DNA from 2 places in the uncultured Haliea sp. genome. Region 1 is predicted to be linked to the other one. Evidence: predicted binding sites of a transcription regulator. Region 1 holds the regulator's gene; the other holds the start of a gene.
The links. Region 1 encodes sigma-54, which starts transcription at its own class of promoters, with help from an activator protein. Its sites were predicted from a motif close to TGGCACANNNNTTGCNNT; they were not measured.

Region 1 (6,542 bases):
TGCCCTGGGTTGCCGCCCTCACAGCCGGGCTACCGGTTGCCGCGGGGGTGTTCGTGGTCAGCAAACTGTTCGAAAAACAGGTGTCCCAGTTATCCAGTGCGGTCTATGGTATTTCCGGCACCTGGCAGGAACCGGAGGTGCGGCTGGACCGGATATTTGACACCAGCGATGGCACTGCGCCTGTGGAAGCTGTGCCGGCGCCGGGCGAGGTCGCTCAGGATTCGTCGGCGTCGTCTGCTGCTGCATCCAGCGCATCGCCATCGCCTTCGCCATCGCCGGCCGCGGACGCCAGCTCGCGCAAATAGCGAAACAGCTTGCGCGCAGCCGCCGGTGCCTGCCCCCGTTTCTGTTCACGTTGGGCTTGCAGCAGCAAATTGCGCAGGTGTTGACGGTCGGTATCGGGCCAGCGCTCGACAACGTCGCCAATCACCTCCGGGCCCTCATCGAGGAGGCGGTCTCGCAGCGCTTCCAGCCCCTGGAAGTGGGCGGCGGCACGGTGCTGCTCCTGATGCATGGCGCTCAGCGCGGCTGCGATCGGCTCGGCATCAATGTCGCGCATGAGTTTGCCAATGAACTGCAGGTGGCGGCGCCGGGCGCTGTTCGATGTGATGCGCTGGGCCTCGGCGATGGCTTCCAGCAGGCGAGTATCTTCGATCGGCACCTTCTGCAACTGCTTGTCGCTGAGCGCGGTGAGCGCTTCGCCCAGGTTCTGCAGTGCGGTCATGCGTCGCTTCAGCTCGCTTTTACTGGGCGGCTCGAATTCGTCGTGCTCATCGGGGGGGGTGTAATCAGGCATAGAACCAGGTCGCCAGGCCGAGGAATGAAAAGAAGCCGACCACGTCAGTGACCGTCGTCAGCACCACGCCACCCGCCAGCGCCGGATCGATTTTGAGTCGCTTCAGCAGCAGGGGCAGGGCCGCGCCGGTAAACGCGGCGGTGACCAGGTTGATGATGATGGCCAGGGCGATGATCAGGCCCAGGGTCCAGTCCTGGAACCAGGCGGAGGCGGCGACCGCCACCACGCCGGCCCACAACAGGCCGTTGAGGATCCCCGCACCCACCTCGCGGTGGATCAGCCAGGATTCGTTGTTCTTGCTGACCTGTCCCAGGGCGATACCGCGCACCATCACCGTCAGCGTCTGGGTCCCGGCGATGCCCCCCATTGAGGCCACGATCGGCATCAGTACCGCCAGCGCCACCACTTTTTCGATGGTGTCCTGAAAGATGTTGATGACCGAGGCGGCAATAAACGCCGTGATCAGGTTGATGCCAAGCCAGATGGCACGCCTGCTCGCGGTGTTGAGCACCGGCGCGAAGGTGTCGGTATCTTCTGCCAGGCCCGCCATCGACGTCAGCGAGTGATCGGCGTCTTCGCGGATCACGTCGACCACGTCGTCAATGGTGATACGGCCGAGCAGACGTCCGTCATCGTCCACTACCGGGGCCGAGACCCAGTCATTGCGCTCGAACAGGCGCGCCACTTCATCGTCCGGCATGGAGGCGGGAATCGGCGGAACATCGGTGAGCATCATTTCCCGCACAGTGGCCGAGGGGTCGGACACCAGCAGCGTGTTTAGCGGCAGCAGGCCGATAAACTGGTCATTGCGATTGACGACAATCAGATTGTCGGTCATGGCGGGTATCTCGGTGTGCCGGCGCAGGTAGCGCAGCACCACATCCAGCGTCAGGGGCGGGCGGATGGTGATGGTGTCCGTGCTCATCAGGCCGCCGGCAGTGTCGTCCGGATAGTTCATGACCTGTTCCAGGCGGGCGCGGTCCCGGTGGTCCATCGAGTCGAGAACTTCGCGCGTTATCCGGTCCGGGAGCTGTTGCAGGATGTCGGCGAGGTCGTCGTCCTGCAGGTGTTCGGTAATCTGCGCGACTTCCGCCGCATCCATGTCGCTGAGGAAATGCACCCGGAGCTCGTCGCCGAGCTCATTGATGACGTCGCCTTCGTTCTCCAGTTCCACCATCTGCCACAGGATGTGGCGGAATTTGGGCGGCGAAGACTCCAGCAGGTGGGCGACATCGGCAGCAGGCAGTCCATTGAGCATGCGTTTGACGTCAGCGAACGTGCCACTCCCCAGTGCCTGGGACAGGCGTTCGAGTCTTGCCTGTGATGATGAGGGCTGCGCCATGGCTTACGGGTCCGCGGAAAAGGTGCTGGTGGCAATGCAGCGCAGATTATCCGGCAAAGCGCCGGGCGTAACAATGTGGCGGGGGGTCAGTGTGACCTATTCACCTTCATCAAACCGGTTTTCGACCAGCGTGCGCAATGCCTCCAGGGCAGCTTCCTCGTCGTGGCCATCGACCTCGATGTCGAGCACGGTGCCTTGCCCTGCCGCCAGCATCATGATGGACATGATGCTTTTGCCGTCGACCATCTCGCCATTGCGGCCCGCCCGTACAGTGCTGCTGTAGGCCGCAGTACAGCTCACGAACTTGGCGGCGGCGCGTGCATGCAAGCCGAGTTTGTTGATGATGGTGAGTTGCGCTTGAATCACGGTTACTGCAGTTCCCGGTGGCGAATATGAACCTGCGGGTACCGCTCCTTGTAGTGCCGGTAGAGCCTGGCCGCAAGATATACTGACCGATGTTGACCACCGGTACAACCGATCGCCACCGTCATGTAGCTGCGGTTGCTGTCCCGGTACTGCGGCAGCCAGCGATCCAGGTAGTCACAAATGCTCTCGAACAGCTCGCCGGTCATCGGCTGTGCTTCGAGGAAGTCCTGCACTTCCGTGTCCAGTCCATTCTGCAGACGCAGTTCTTTCACCCAGTGGGGGTTGGGCAGCATGCGCACGTCGAACACCAGGTCGGCATCCGTGGGCACGCCGCGTTTGAAGCCAAAGGACTGGATCAGCACTGACATGCTGCCCGAGCTCTCGCCGATCAGTCGCTGCCGTACGGCATCCCGCAGTTCGTAGATGGTCAGCTGGCTGGTGTCCAGTACCAGCGCGGCGGCGCTGGCGATGGGTTCAAGCAACTCGCGCTCGCGCTCGATGGCTTCTGCCAAAGGCATCTGTTCGCCACTCAGGGGGTGTTTGCGCCGGGTTTCGCTGAAGCGCTTGATGAGCACGCTGTCCTGCGCGTCCAGAAACAGGATCTCGCTGTTCACACTGTCCGGTAACGCGTCGACGATGGCGTTGAAGTCCTCGAGATTGCGCCAGGCATTGCGTGCATCAATGCACACCGCGGCGCCGCGGAAATGCTCAAATCCCGGGCGGCTGGCCTCATCGACCAGGGCGGGCAGCAGGGCGGCAGGGAGGTTGTCGATACAGTAAAAGCCCTCGTCCTCCAGCTGATGCAGGGCGGTACTTTTGCCCGACCCGGAGCGGCCTGAAATGATCACCAGGTGCATGGCGCGGGTCAGGCCTGCCACTCGGTCGCCCGCCGGAACAGCGTGGCACTGTCGGGGGCATCGCGCAATGCGTCGCAGAAGCTGGACTGGCTGAACAGGCGGGCGATGCGCGCCAGTATGTCGAGGTGGGCCTGGTGGGCCTCTTCAGGCACCAGAAGCACAAACAGGATATCCACCGGCAGGTCGTCCGGTGCGTCAAAGTCAATCGGCTCCTCCAGTGTGACCAGGCAGCCGATGGGCTGACTGCAATTGGCGATGCGGCAATGCGGGATGGCAATACCGGCACCCAGACCGGTACTGCCCAGGCGCTCGCGCGCGATGAGCTGGGCGAAGATATCCGCCTCGGCAAGCTCCGGACTGGTGTCGCTGACCACACTGGCCAGCGTTTCAAAGAGCCTTTTTTTACTGCTGCCGGGGGCACGGCAGACCGTGCGCCCCGGCGTCAGCAGTTCAGAAAGAACGTGCATGAAAGTTCCTAACGGGCTCGCGCCTTTTCCTTGTGTTTGATGAGCTGGCGGTCGAGCTTGTCGGCCAGTGCGTCAATCGCTGCATACATGTCCTCTGACTCCGCTGCGGCAAAGATGTCCGCGCCTGAAATGTGCACGTTGGCCTCGGCCTTCTGCACCATTTTTTCCACAATCAGGGTGACTTCGGTATTGGTTATCTGGTCGAAATGTCGCTGCAGGCGCTCGAACTTACTCTCCACATATTCACGCAGCGCATGGGTAACCTCTACGTGGTGTCCGCTGACGTTCAATTGCATACCTGACTCCTTCTTCTCATGAAAGCCGGGCTTGTCGCCCGGAACCGGTGTGCCGCGCTCTGCCGGCGGCAACCTGACCACGTACTGCCGGGCAGTACACTGATAGTCTAGACCAATCTCTTGCGCTCATTGGAGGGCGGGATCATCAACATCTCGCGATATTTCGCCACCGTGCGGCGCGCCACCTGCAGACCCTGCTCCTCCAGCACGGCGGCAATCTTGCTGTCGCTGAGCGGTTTGCGCGGGTTTTCCGCCGCCACCAGCTTGCGAATCAGCGCCTTGATCGCGGTGGAAGAGGCCTCGCCACCTTCAGTGGTGCCCACGTGGCTGGAGAAGAAATATTTCAGTTCGAAAATACCCCTCGGCGTGTGCATGTACTTGCGTGTTGTGGCGCGGGATATGGTCGATTCGTGCATCTCGATGGCGTCCGCAATGTCATGCAGCACCAACGGCTTCATGGCCTCTTCGCCATACTCAAGGAAATTGCGCTGGTGTTCCACGATCTTGCTCGCCACTTTCATCAGTGTTTCGTTGCGGCTGTGCAGGCTTTTCAGGAACCAGCGGGCTTCCTGCAGGTTGTCCTTCAGGAAGGTGTTGTCGGCACTGCTGTCGGCGCGACGTATCAGGCTGGCATAGCTGTCATTGATGCGCAGCTTGGGCGCAATGTCAGGGTTGAGCTCGACCACCCAGCGGCCGTTGCGCTTGCTCACGAAAACATCAGGCACCACATACTCCGTGGTGTCTTCGCCAACGCTCTGCCCCGGGTTTGGATCCAGGGTGCGGATCAGGTCCAGCACCTCTTTCAGCTGGGCTTCGCTGAGGCGCATGCGACGCATGATCTGCTTGTAGTCGCCGCTGCCCAGTTGTGCCATGTGCCGGCTGATCATCAGCCGAGCCTGTTCCACGCAGGGCGTACCCGGGGGAAGCTGTTGCAGCTGCACAAGCAGGCATTCCTGCAGGTCGCGTGTACAGACACCGGCCGGCTCAAACTGCTGCAGGCAGTGCAGCACCGCCACGACCTCGTCGAGGTCGATGTCCAGATCCGGCGTCAGCGACTCATGGATATCCTCGATACTGCTCTGCAGGCGTCCGTTGGCGTCGGTCGCATCGATAATGGCCATGGCGATGATGCGATCAGTGTCCGACAGGCGAGTGAGGTTCAGTTGCCAGAGCAGCTGGTCCTGCAGACTGTCGCGGGCGTTGTTGCGCGCGTCAAAATCGCCGTCAAACCCATCCTCTCCCTGGCTCGCGGGGGCCGAGGAGGAGGGCAGCAGGTCATCCCACTGGGTGTCGACAGGGAGTTCATCGGGGAGGGTGTCGGTTTGCCATTCGTCAGCGCTAGCGGCGACGTCGCGCTCTGCCTGTTCCGGAGTGGCTTCTCCGGTGGACTGGCTGTTCTCGGTCGCCAGCGCGCGGGCTTCAGCCTCGGCGTCGTAGTCGTCCTCGGCAAGTTCCAGCAGTGGGTTACTGTCCAGCGCCTGCTGGATCTCCTGCTGCAAATCCAGGGTGCTCAGCTGCAGCAGCTTGATGGCCTGTTGCAGCTGCGGCGTCATTGTCAGCTGTTGGCCAAGCTTGAGTTGAAGCGACTGTTTCATCAACGTACTGGATTCATCCCGGGTACCGCCGCGGGTTGGCTGTGATGCCAGTGTAGCGCTGGCGCAGGTAGCCGCGCAACAGAATGGCGCGAAATTTGCTTGCGGGATTGTGGAGGCGCGGGGCAGGGGTGAGGCCCTGCGTCAAAGCCTGAAGTGCTCGCCCAGATAGACCTTGCGCACGCGGGGGTTTTCCAGCACTTCCTGGGCATTTCCCTCGGCGATGATATGCCCCTCGCCGACGATGTAGGCACGCTCGCAGATGTCGAGGGTTTCGCGGACGTTGTGGTCTGTGATCAACACGCCTATGCCGCGCTTGCGCAGATGAATGATGATGTCCTTGATATCGGAAACCGAGATCGGGTCCACGCCGGCGAAGGGTTCGTCAAGCAGGATGAAGTCGGGCTCGGTCGCCAGTGCGCGGGCGATTTCCACGCGGCGCCGCTCGCCTCCGGACAGTGCCTGGCCGAGGCTGGTGCGCAGGTGAGTCAGGTGGAACTCCTCCAGCAGCCGGTCGCAGTGTGCCAGTCGCTCGGCCTTGCCCAGGTCGGGCCGCGTTTCGAGAATCGCGAGCAGGTTGTCCTGCACGCTCAGCTTGCGGAAAATGGAGGCCTCCTGGGGCAGGTAGCCAAGCCCGCGGCGCGCCCGGTCGTGCATCGCCAGTGACGTGATATCTTCGCCATTCAGTTCGATGCGCCCGGCGTCTGCCGTGATAATGCCAACCACCATGTAGAAGCAGGTGGTTTTACCTGCCCCGTTGGGGCCCAGCAGACCGACCACCTGCCCACTGGAAATCTCCAGCGAGACGTCGATGACCACCTTGCGA
Region 2 (6,542 bases), on a different contig from region 1:
AGGCGGCAATTGGTGCGGCTTTGGCACTTGCGACATCGACGACGAAGTGCCTGGCCGCCAGCGAGCGGGCTATAGTCAGGGCGCTGACCATGTCGGCATCGAGTACGAGTATGCGTTTGATTTTTTGTTTTCTCTTCACTTGCTGGGATCGTCCCCGGCTTTTCGAATCTGGGGATGCTATAACAAAAACACCGACTACGCCTGAAACACTTGTCGCTTCCCGCGGATTATCCGCTGCGGCATGGTGCTAACAGTCTTGGGTACTGGTGGATACATTCGGTCCTGCGCTGCTCTTGGTGCAAGCAAAAAAAACGGCCCTTTCGGGCCGTTTTCAACTTGAGGGACTCATTCGTTAGCCCGATACAGGGCACGCATGGGCCTTTGGGATCGGCTTAGGCCTTCTTGCGACGGCGACCGGCAAAGCCCAACGCCAGCATACCTGCGCCGAACAGCCCCAGAACTGAAGGCTCGGGAACTGCCGTCGCCATGTAGCTCATCGCTACATGGATAGAGCTGGTGCCGGGGTTGAACTCAGGCGTGTACACAGTGATAGTACCGTCTGGGTTCAGAACAACTTCTGAGGTGCCGGAAGGAACGCCGTTGTCAGTAGAAGTGCCGGCGAACAGAGTGAAGCTGAGGTCGTAACGGTAACCGTCGCGAACGAAAGAAACCGGTGCAAACGCGTCGGATGATGCGGTGAAGATGTCATCGCACAGCGTTTCGAGCGGGTTGAGGCCTGCGCAGGCTGCTTCAGTGCTGGTATTCAGCGTTTCGTTGAAGCTGATGCTGTTGTTGGTGGTGGGGTCAGCATAGGCCAGATCAGTACGCGCGGCATCAGCGTAGATGCGCAGGTTTGCCAGCGTGTCGACAACCCACAGCGGGTCAACGACAGCACCACCGAGAGTGGTCAGTGTTCTGTTGGTCTGCGTGATGGTGTCGATAACCCACCAATCGCCTTCATTCCACTGCCCGTCACCATCGACGGCGAAGGTGGATGTGTAGCGCAGGGGCGTACCATCCAGATCCGCAGTCGGCGCGTTGCCGTTATTGTACGACACAATGGCGATCGACGACTCAACGGGGTCGTTAGCGCCTTCCCAAGCAAAGCTGGTCAGGGTGCCGGCTGGCGCAAGCGGGTCGGTGTTGACCACATCGCTTGCAGGCTTGTACTGCAGTGAAGTGCCGAAGAATGTTGGCTCACCAAAGCCCGCGTGCTGGCTGAAACCCAGCTCCGCAAGCGGCGCTGCCACCGCGGAAGTACCAGCTACGGCCATCGCGAGGAGACTCGCTGCGCCTGCTGTCTTGATCATCGTTTTCATCATGAATCTCCTGGTATTGTGTTCCGACAGTGCCCTGGGGGTATCGGAGTGTTAGCGTCCGGCCAGTGGTTGTGGCCTGGCCGCCGTCGCACGAGTTGTAAAGCAATGCACGTGCCAATAAAAATAAAATGAGCAAAAACAATGGGTTGAGAGTTCCCCCCTATCGCTCTATCGCCTGTCTCCCGCCCTGGTGTAAAAATTCCTGACAGCCGCTTTCCGCAGCTGCCGCAATCTCGTAACATGGCTCCGGCCTTGGCGGGATACGAGGGGTCATTTCCACAAAACCCAACAGCGCAAGGCCACTCAGAAGGCAAGATCCTTTTATGACCAATTCCAAGGCGTTCCGTCCGGAACACTGGCTGAGTACCCGTATAGTCACCCACCCACAGGAACTGCGCCGGATCTATCGGCTGCGCTACAGCGTGTATTGTGAGGAGAGGGCCTTCCTGCCCACGGCGGACTATCCAGAGGGGCTTGAACGCGACGACTACGACTCGCGTGCCAGGTGCTTCGCGGCTTTTGACCGCGACGATGAGGTGGCGGGTTCAGTGCGGCTGGTGCTGGATGCAGCGGGTGCAGGCTTCCCGTTCCAGCGACATTGCCCGCTCTTCGAAAATGCCTCGCTGCCTCCTTCGCATAGCGCCGGGGAGGTGTCGCGCCTGGTCCTCAACCAGCGCTGCCGGACCCCGCCCGGGGGTGGAGACACCGGTACGGTCATCCTTACTGTGTACCGGGAAATGTACCAATACAGCCTGCAGCAGGGTGTCGACTACTGGTATGCGGCCATGGAACGGCCCCTGGTGCGCATGTTGAGTCGCATTGGAGTTGAGTTTGAGCGTATCGGCCCGTCGGTTGACTACCACGGCCCGGTTGCGCCCTACCTGCTGGAACTCTCCGCCCTGCAACGGCGGCTGGCGCAGGTGAATCCCACACTGCTACACTGGCTGGACTCGACGCTTTAGCTTTACCTCAGTTGTCGTTTGTCTTCGGGCGTGCCACCGATTGGTGCTATGCTCCAGAGATAATGAAAACGTCTTAGTGGAGACAGCAATGGATCGCGACGCGGCAGCATCGCTGGGAGCCCTGGCGAAATACTTTTCGCTCCACTCCTATGATCGTGGCAGTGAAACCGCGGAACTCTCCGATCTCTATGCATTGCGCTACCAGATTTACTGCCTGGAGTGCCACTTCCTGAACGCCGCCCGCTACCCCGATGGCCTCGAAACGGACATCTACGATGCGCGGTCCGCACATTTTTCCGCCACCAACGCCGAGGGTGTGGTGGCGGGCACCGCACGCCTGGTGATGCCTGTGGAGGGCGAGCGGCTGCCGTTCTTTGAGCACTGCCCGCCCTTTGCCGACTTTGAGCCACCGCCGGCAGCAGAATCAGGTGAGGTGTCGCGCCTTGCGGTCAAGCGCGAGTACCGGCGGCGTGCCGGTGACAGCCTGTGGGGGATCAACGAGTCGCACCTGAAAGGCCCGGGCGCCGTCGACGAATCACCGCGCGGCGAGAAGCGTGTCAATGCCCCCTTGCTGGTGCTCGGTCTGTACCGGCAAATCTACCGCTTCAGCTGTGAAAACGGCATCCGCTACTGGTATGCGGCCATGGAAAAGGGCCTGGCTCGCGTACTGCGGATCTACGGGTTCGACTTCACCCCCATTGGCCCGGAAAGCGACTACTACGGCCCGGTAACGCCCTACCTTGGCGACTTGCGCAAGCTGGAGGAGGCACTTGAGGCCTCCAATCCGGCCTTGCTGTGGTGGTTCCGCAGCGGACCGTGATGATGCGCTTGCCAGCGACTCGACCCTTTTCATGTCACGCCTGAGCCGACTCAAACGCACTGTACTGTTGTCCCTGCTTGCGCGGCAGACGCCGGAAAAACTCCTTGCTGCGGGTCGCAAGCGCCTGCCCGCGGTGTTTCAGCGCGCGGCGCGTCATTGCACGGCCTATCGCACCCTGCTGGAGGAGGCCGGGGTAAGAGCGGAGCAGTGCGCCAGCGGTGAACAGGTGCTGCAGCGCGCGCCCATCCTCACCAAGGCCGACCTCTTCGAACGGTTCCCCATCCAGCAGCTCATGGTCGACAAGGTGCCACCCACTGCCTTGGCCGGCGTGCTCACCAGCTCCGGCCATGGCGGCAGCAACTTTGCCTTTGGCGTCAGCACCCGCCGACAGCATCACCTGACCCCCGACGACATCGACCTCGGTCTGCAGCAGGCGTTTGGCATCGACCAGCGGTCTACCCTGCTGGTGAACTGCCTGCCGATGGGTGTGGTGTTCACCTCCAATACGGTCTGCGTCGCCAATGTCAGCGTTCGCGAGGACATGGCGCTGGCGATCCTCCGCCAGGCGGGCCCGCTGTTTGACCAGGCCATCCTCTGCACTGACCCGCTGTTCTGCAAGCGCCTGCTGGACTATGCGGCCGAGCAGGCATTCGACTGGTCGCAGTTGCGCATGAACGTCATTCTCGGCGAAGAAATGTTCTCCGAGGACTATAGAAGCTATCTCGCCGCCGCCCTGCAGGTACCCCTGGACGAGCCGGGTGGCACACTGATTGGCAGCTCCATGGGCGTGGGTGAGCTGGGGCTGAACCTGTTTTTCGAAACGTCCGAAACCATTGCCCTGCGTCGCGCCCTGCATCGACAGAATCCCGACCAGCCCCTGCCGTCCTACTTCTGCTTCAACCCGTTGCGCAGCTACGTGGAGATTGTAGACGCAGGGGCGGACGGCGTGGGTGACCTGGTGATCACCATGCTCGACCGCGAGGCGCCTGTGCCCATGATTCGCTATCGCACGGGTGATCGCGCGCGCTGGCTCACGGCGGCCGACCGCGAGCCCCTGACCGAGGCCGAGCGCGCAGCGCTTGCCGCAGTGCCGTTTCCCATGCTGGCGATGCACGGGCGTGCCCGGGATAGGGTCAACGCCGACTGGCACGTGGATCATTTCAAGGCCCTGCTGTATCGGCGGCCGGCGGTCGCTGACCAGCTGTCGGGGGCTTTTCGCGTGCTGGCACCGGCCCAGGGTGGTCTGCGCCTGGACGTGCAGCTGGCGCAGGTCGCGCGCCGTGGGCCGGAGGCCGTGGGCGCCGAGCTGCAGTCCCTGGTGGCCGAGGCCGCCGCGCGCCGCGACGCTGAAGTGCCTGAACTGCGCTGCTTTTCCTACGCCTCATTCCCCCACGGCATGGGCCTGGATTACGAGCGCAAGTTCCGCTACTTTCCGGGGGGTGCCTGAGTGCCCGGCCTGTTGATGGCGCTGTTGCTGGCCCTGCGGAATCTGCGCCGGCAGTTTCGTCGCAGCCTCACCGCGCTGCTGTCCATCGGCTTCGGCGTGACCGCCCTGCTGGTCGCCACTGGCTTCAATGAAGCCATGTTCGAGGAGTTCCGGGAAGCCACGATCCGCTCGCAGTATGGCCACCTGCAGATCACGCGCCCCGGTTTTCAGGAGCGCGGCCGCAGCGATCCCTGGTCGTATCTGTTGCCCGCCGAGATTGCGCTGGACCCGACTCTGCTGCCCCCGGGGTCGACGGTCTCACCGCGCCTGTTGCTGAATGGCCTGGTGAGCTTTGCCGAGCAGACGCTGCCCTTTATGAGTGAAGGGATCGACCCGGCACGGGATATGCTGGACGATCGCGCCCTGCGCATAGAGCAGGGCCGTCGCCTGGCGCCTGGCGATCATCAGCAGGTGGTGCTGGGGGAGGGGCTGGCGCGGCAGCTCGAGGTGGCGCCCGGTGGCTCGGTGGTGCTGCTGGTCAATACACCCGAGGGCCAGCTGGGGGCGGCGGAAGCCGAGGTGGTCGGGGTGTTCAGCTCATTCAGCCAGGAGTTTGATGATGCGGCACTGCTGCTGCCCCTCTCCCTGGCGCGGGAGCTGGCCCAGGTGGAGGGCGCCCATGCCTGGCTGGTGTTCCTGCAGGATACCGCAGCCACGGACGCCGCGTTGGGCCCGGTGCGCGCCGCGCTACCGTCAGCCGCGTTCGATGTGCAACCCTGGTACGCCCTCGCCGAATTTTATGCCCGGGCTTCGGTGCTGTTCGAGCAGCAGCTGGACCTGGTAAAGGGCATCGTGGTGTTCATCATTCTCCTCGGTATTGGTAACACCATGATGATGAGCGTGCTGGAACGCACCGGTGAAATCGGCACGGTCATGGCGCTGGGCAACACGCGGGCGTCGGTGCTGCGCGGATTTCTGCTGGAAGGCGCTTTGCTTGGGTTGCTGGGCGCGGCGCTGGGGCTGTTGGCAGCCCTGGGCGCAGGTCAGCTGTTGGCCCTGGCGGCCATAGAGATGCCGCCGCCACCGACCTTTGCCCGGAGTTACCACGCGGCCCTGCTGATCACGCCGGTGATGGTGCTGGAGGTGTTGCTGATTGCCGTGCTCACCACCACGCTGGCTTCTTTCTACCCCGCCTGGCGCGCATCGCGCATGGAAATCGTGGAGGCCATCCGCCATGTGCGCTGAGTCGTTGGCCAATGGCCGTGCTCGCGGGCACTGCCTGGGGACGAGGCAGTGAAGGCGCTGCTGCAACTTGCCACCCGCAATGTTCTGCGACAGCGCGGCCGGTCGTGGATGACCCTGTTGGCCATTGCCTTCGGTGTGGTGGCCCTGATCCTCGCTGGCGGCTTTATCAAGGACACGGTGGATGAACTGGGCGAATCGATGATTCGTTCCCAATCCGGGCACCTGCAGGTGAACCGCGTGGGTTACCGTGAGCAGGGTAGTCGTGACCCGTCTGCCTATCTGATTGAGGAGCCCGAGGCGCTGCGGCAGGCATTGGCATCGATTCCCGATGTCGAGGAAGTGTTGCTGCGCTCGGTGTTCAGCGGTTTGCTGAACAATGGGCGCACGGATTGGGCCATCATCGGCGAGGGCGTGGAGCCCGACGCCGAGACGCGCCTGGGTACCTACATCAATGTTTCCGCAGGGCGCCAGCTCACCGACGCCGACCCTTATGGCCTGATGCTGGGTGCCGGGGTGGCGCAGGCACTTGATCTGCAGCCCGGGGACTGGGTCGACCTGCTCACCAACACCACGGACGGCGCGGTCAACGTGCTGGAGTTTCAGGTGGTGGGCATTTTCCAGACCTTTTCCAAGGACTATGACGCCCGCGCAGTGCGGATTCCGCTGTCTGCGGCGCAGGCGCTGCTCGGCGATGCTGGTGTGCATCTGGCGTTACTGCGCCTGAGCCGCACGGACGCCACGTCGGTAACGCAGCAGGCGGCCGAGGCCGC

Region 2: the regulator sigma-54 is predicted to act here: its motif matches at 1,419-1,436, upstream of AACZ17_RS11080 (THxN family PEP-CTERM protein).

The regions. Positions count from the first base shown of each region.
Region 1 is NZ_CAXBAE010000001.1:482,021-488,562, reverse strand. Features, by position in the region: gene AACZ17_RS02285 (YhdP family protein) at 1-305, shown strand, start outside; gene yjgA (ribosome biogenesis factor YjgA) at 215-796, opposite strand; gene mgtE (magnesium transporter) at 789-2,138, opposite strand; gene AACZ17_RS02270 (HPr family phosphocarrier protein) at 2,235-2,504, opposite strand; gene rapZ (RNase adapter RapZ) at 2,507-3,361, opposite strand; gene ptsN (PTS IIA-like nitrogen regulatory protein PtsN) at 3,370-3,828, opposite strand; gene raiA (ribosome-associated translation inhibitor RaiA) at 3,837-4,124, opposite strand; gene AACZ17_RS02250 (RNA polymerase factor sigma-54) at 4,232-5,719, opposite strand; gene lptB (LPS export ABC transporter ATP-binding protein) at 5,861-6,542, opposite strand, start outside.
Region 2 is NZ_CAXBAE010000008.1:128,892-135,433, forward strand. Features, by position in the region: gene AACZ17_RS11075 (ATP-grasp domain-containing protein) at 1-139, opposite strand, end outside; gene AACZ17_RS11080 (THxN family PEP-CTERM protein) at 393-1,319, opposite strand; gene AACZ17_RS11085 (acyl-homoserine-lactone synthase) at 1,643-2,281, shown strand; gene AACZ17_RS11090 (PEP-CTERM/exosortase system-associated acyltransferase) at 2,370-3,101, shown strand; gene AACZ17_RS11095 (hypothetical protein) at 3,133-4,548, shown strand; gene AACZ17_RS11100 (FtsX-like permease family protein) at 4,549-5,772, shown strand; gene AACZ17_RS11105 (ABC transporter permease) at 5,821-6,542, shown strand, end outside.